Regions from separate parts of the Teichococcus aerofrigidensis genome, predicted to be linked through region 2. Evidence: riboswitches for the same ligand, from Rfam matches in the RefSeq annotation. Region 2 holds a riboswitch; the other holds the start of a gene.
The links. A riboswitch is a leader RNA that binds a small molecule or an ion and turns the genes downstream of it on or off. The one in region 2 is predicted to bind glycine.

Region 1 (2,174 bases), on a different contig from region 2:
GCCGAGGACGAGCGCGACCTGGCCTATGCCATCAATGCGACCGGCGCGGCCCTGCTGGCCGAGGCCGCGGCCCGGCGCGGCCTGCCCTTCGTGCATGTCTCCACCGACTATGTCTTCGACGGGCTGAAGGGCAGCCCCTATGTCGAGACCGACGCCGCCAGCCCGGCCGGTGTCTATGGCGCCTCCAAGCGCGCCGGGGAGGAGGCCGTGCTGGCCGCCAATCCCCGCTCCGCCATCCTGCGCACCGCCTGGGTCTGCAGCGCCGACGGCAACAACTTCCTCAAGACCATGCTGCGCCTCGGCGCCGAGCGGGAGACGCTCAGCGTCGTCGCCGACCAGCACGGCGCGCCCACCTTCGCCGCCGACCTGGCAGAGGCCATCGCCCGGATGCTGCCGCGCCTGGCCGCCGCCGGGGCTGGCGACGAGGCCTTCGGCCTGTTCCACCTGACCGGCGCGCCCTGGACCACCTGGCACGGTTTCGCCGCCGAGATCTTCGCCCAGGCGGCGGAACGCGGCGCCAGGGTGCCGACGCTAAAGGCCATCACCACCGCCGAGTATCCGACCAAGGCGCGGCGCCCGGCCGATGGCCGGCTGGATTGCGGGCGGATCGGCCGGGTGCACGGCATCGAGCCGGCGGACTGGCGCCGCTCGCTGGCCGCCGCGCTGGAGGTGCTGCTGCCCCGCTGAGGCGAGAGGGCCGATTGTGCTTGACGGCGCCGGCGCGGCTTTGCCACCCTGCGCCGCGTCCGCCGAAGCCAGGCAGGAGAGCGCGGCAGGCCCTCGTCAGAGGCGCCATGCCGCCGCCGACGGAGCAACCCCCCAGGAAACTCTCAGGCACCCGGACTGCAGGGCGAGGACGATCTGGAGAGAGGCGGACCGGGCATGGCCCCGGCACCGCCCGCCGAAGGGGATATCCCGGCGCGCCGGGTTAAGCTCTCAGGCACCGTGACAGATGGGGGCAGACGGGCGCGGCCGAGGACCGCACCGCGCTGCCGCGCCATCCTCACGGAGACGGCTCGACCCATGAGCAAGATCGCCATCATCGGCGCCGGGATCACCGGCGTGACCACCGCCTATGCCCTGCTGCAACGCGGCCACCAGGTGGTGCTGCTCGACCGGCACCGCTATGCCGCGATGGAGACCTCCTTCGCCAATGGCGGCCAGCTCTCGGCCAGCAATGCCGAGGTCTGGAACAGCTGGGCGACGGTGCTGAAGGGCATGAAGTGGATGCTGCGGCAGGATGCGCCGCTGCTGCTGAACCCCCGCCCTGGCTGGCACAAGTACAGCTGGATGGGCGAGTTCCTGGGACAGATCCGCCACTACCGCGCCCATACGATCGAGACCACACGCCTGGCCATCGCGGCGCGCAGGCACCTTTTCGACATCGCCGCGCTGGAGGGCATCGACTTCGACCTGGAGCGGCGCGGCATTCTGCACATCTACCGCGACCGGCCGGGCTTCGAGGCGGCGCAGCGCACCAACGCGCTGCTGACCGAGGGCGGGCTCGACCGCCGCGCCGTGACGCCGGAGGAGATGCGCGCCATCGAGCCGGCGCTGCAGGGCACCTATTACGGCGGATTCTTCACGCCCTCGGATTCCACCGGCGACATCCACAGGTTCACCCGCGGCCTGGCCGAGGCCTGCCAGCGCCATGGCGCCCGCTTCGTCGCCGAGGCCGAGGTCAGCCGCATCACCCACACCGCGCGCGGCATCGAGATCGCCTGGGACAAGGCCGGGCGGGGCGTGCCGGGCGGCGTGGAGGTGGTGGACCGCCTCGTGGTCTGCGCCGGCATTGCCAGCCGCCGCTTCGCCGCGCTGCTGGGCGACCGCGTCAACGTCTATCCGGTGAAGGGCTATTCCATCACCGTGCACCTGGACGATGCGCGGAGCCAGGACGCCGCGCCCCAGGTCAGCCTGCTGGACGACGCCACCAAGATCGTCACCAGCCGGCTGGGCCGCGACCGCTTCCGCGTCGCCGGCACGGCCGAGTTCAACGGCGAGAACCGCGACATCCGCGCCGACCGCGTCCGGCCCCTGGTCGATTGGGTGCGCGACCTCTTCCCCGAGGTCAGCACGGCGCGCTGCGTCCCCTGGGCGGGGCTGCGCCCGATGACGCCGGGCATGATGCCGCGCATCGGCCGCGGCAGTCGTCCGGGCGTCTTCTACAACACCGG
Region 2 (2,174 bases):
CCGGGTCGTCGGCCAGCGCGGCGTTGCTCTCGGTGATGGTGCCGCCGACCGGGGCATAGACGTCGGACGCCGCCTTCACGCTCTCCACCACGGCGACGGCGTCGCCCGCCGCCACCTGCCGCCCGGCCTCGGGCAGGTCGACGAAGACCACATCGCCCAGCGCGGTCTGCGCGTGGTCGGTGATGCCGATGGTGGCGATATTGCCGTCCAGCCGGACCCATTCGTGGTCGCGGGAGAATTTCAGCTCGGCCATGGTGGCGGTCCTTATCGGGCGTAACGGTGAGGGATGAAGGGGGTGGCGGCGACCCGGGCGGGAATCGCCCTGCCGCGCACCATCAGTTCGAGCGCCGTGCCGTCGGCGGCATGGCCACGCGCCACATAGCCCATGGCGCAGGGGCCGTTCAGCGAGGGGCCGAAGGTGCCGCTCGTCACCTCGCCCACCGTCTCGCCGCCCAGCGCGATGGCGGTGTGGGCGCGGGCCGGCTGGCGGCCCTCGGGCAGGATGCCGACGCGCAGCCGCGCCGGACCGTTCTCCAGTTCCTCGCGAACGCGCGCGGCGCCGGGGAAGTTCCACTCCGTGCGGCGGCGCTTGCCGATGGTCCAGGTCAGGCCGGCCTCGACCGGGCTGGTCGTCTCGTCGATGTCATTGCCATAGAGGCAGAGCCCGGCCTCCAGCCGCAGCGAATCCCGCGCGCCCAGCCCGGCCGGGGCGGCTCCCGGCAGGGCCAGCAGGGCGCGGGCCAGGATCTCGGCCCGGTCGGCGGCGACGCTGATCTCGACGCCGTCCTCGCCGGTATAGCCGCTGCGGCTGACCAGGACGGGGATGTCGCCGATGCGGGTGGCGGCCACGCCCATGAAGGGCAACGCCGCCACATCCGGCGCCAGCGCCGCCAGGGCGGGCACCGCCGCCGGCCCCTGGAAGGCCAGCAGGGCACGGTCCGGCAGGCGGTTCAGCGTGACGCCGGCGGGCAGCGCGGCCTCGATGGCGGCGCAGTCCACATCCTTGCGGCTGGCGTTGAGCACCAGGAACAGCCGGTCCCCGAGATTGGCGACCATGAAATCGTCGAGGATGCCGCCGGCCTCGGTGGTCAGCAGGCCGTACTTCTGCCGCCCCGGCTTCAGGATCCGTACATCGGCGGGCGTCAGCCGCTCCAGCGCCTCCGCCGCGCCCTCGCCCCGGAGCTCCGCCTGGCCCATATGCGAGACATCGAACAGCGTGGCGCCGCGCCGCGTCGCCAGATGCTCGGCCAGGATGCCCGCCGGGTACTGCACCGGCATGGCATAGCCGGCGAAGGGCACCATCCGGGCGCCGAGCTCACGGTGAAGGGACGCCAGGGGCGTTTCAAGCAGGGTCTCGGCCACGGAACCTCCAGCGCCGCGCTCGCGCGTGGCGGGTCAGGGTTGTGGCCCCCCTCTGTCCGATGACCTGAGAGATTCAGCGCGGGCGTTGCGCGCCTTACTCCGTCGGTGCCATTGCCTGTCGCCAGGCGCCGGGCTTTCCAGAGGCCCCTTCCCCACGCGGCCCTTTGTGCCTGAGCGTTTCCGGGGGCCGGTTGCGCCTTCGGCGATGGCATGCGCCACTCTCTCCCGCGTGGGATCAGCGGGTCAGGCCCTCATGCCCGAGCGCGGAGCGCTGCGCAAGCGGGGATCGCGCGGCGCGGCGGCCCGCGCCGCCCTCCGGTCACGCCCGACCCCCGCCACACCTCCCCCCCCCCGCCACCCTTGACCCGGGTGCGCGCCGCAAGGCATCTGCTGGCCATGCGCCTCCTGCCGCTCCTGCTGGCCCCGTTGCTCTGCCTCGCTTTCAGCGCCGGCCCGGCCCGGGCGCAGCGCGCCGCCGCGGACTGGCAGCTTTGCCGCCAGGCGATCGCGGCGGAGGAGCCGGGCTCCGGCCTGCCGCCCGGCCTGCTCGGCGCCATCGCCCTGGTGGAAAGCGGCGGCACCGACCCTTCCGGCCGCCCGGCCTCCTGGCCCTGGACCTGGAACGCCGCCGGTGAGGGCTTCACCGCGCCGAGCAAGAACAGCGCCATCGCCGCCGTCGCCGCGCGGCTGGCCGGGGGCACCCGCTCGATCGACATCGGCTGCATGCAGGTGAACCTGATGCACCACCCCCAGGCCTTCGCCAGCCTGGAGGAGGGTTTCGAGCCGCGTGCCAATGTCCGCTACGCCATCCG

Region 1: linked by a shared signal. The riboswitch ahead of ACVMLK_RS03725 (D-amino acid dehydrogenase) and the one ahead of gcvT (glycine cleavage system aminomethyltransferase GcvT) in region 2 are both predicted to bind glycine.

What each region holds. Positions count from the first base shown of each region.
Region 1 covers NZ_JBSXMU010000008.1:30,851-33,024, reverse strand. Annotated here, with positions in the region: gene rfbD (dTDP-4-dehydrorhamnose reductase) at 1-687, shown strand, start outside; glycine riboswitch at 751-856, shown strand; glycine riboswitch at 860-954, shown strand; gene ACVMLK_RS03725 (D-amino acid dehydrogenase) at 1,024-2,174, shown strand, end outside.
Region 2 covers NZ_JBSXMU010000052.1:8,999-11,172, forward strand. Annotated here, with positions in the region: gene gcvH (glycine cleavage system protein GcvH) at 1-253, opposite strand, end outside; gene gcvT (glycine cleavage system aminomethyltransferase GcvT) at 265-1,362, opposite strand; glycine riboswitch at 1,412-1,506, opposite strand; glycine riboswitch at 1,510-1,600, opposite strand; gene ACVMLK_RS12345 (transglycosylase SLT domain-containing protein) at 1,732-2,174, shown strand, end outside.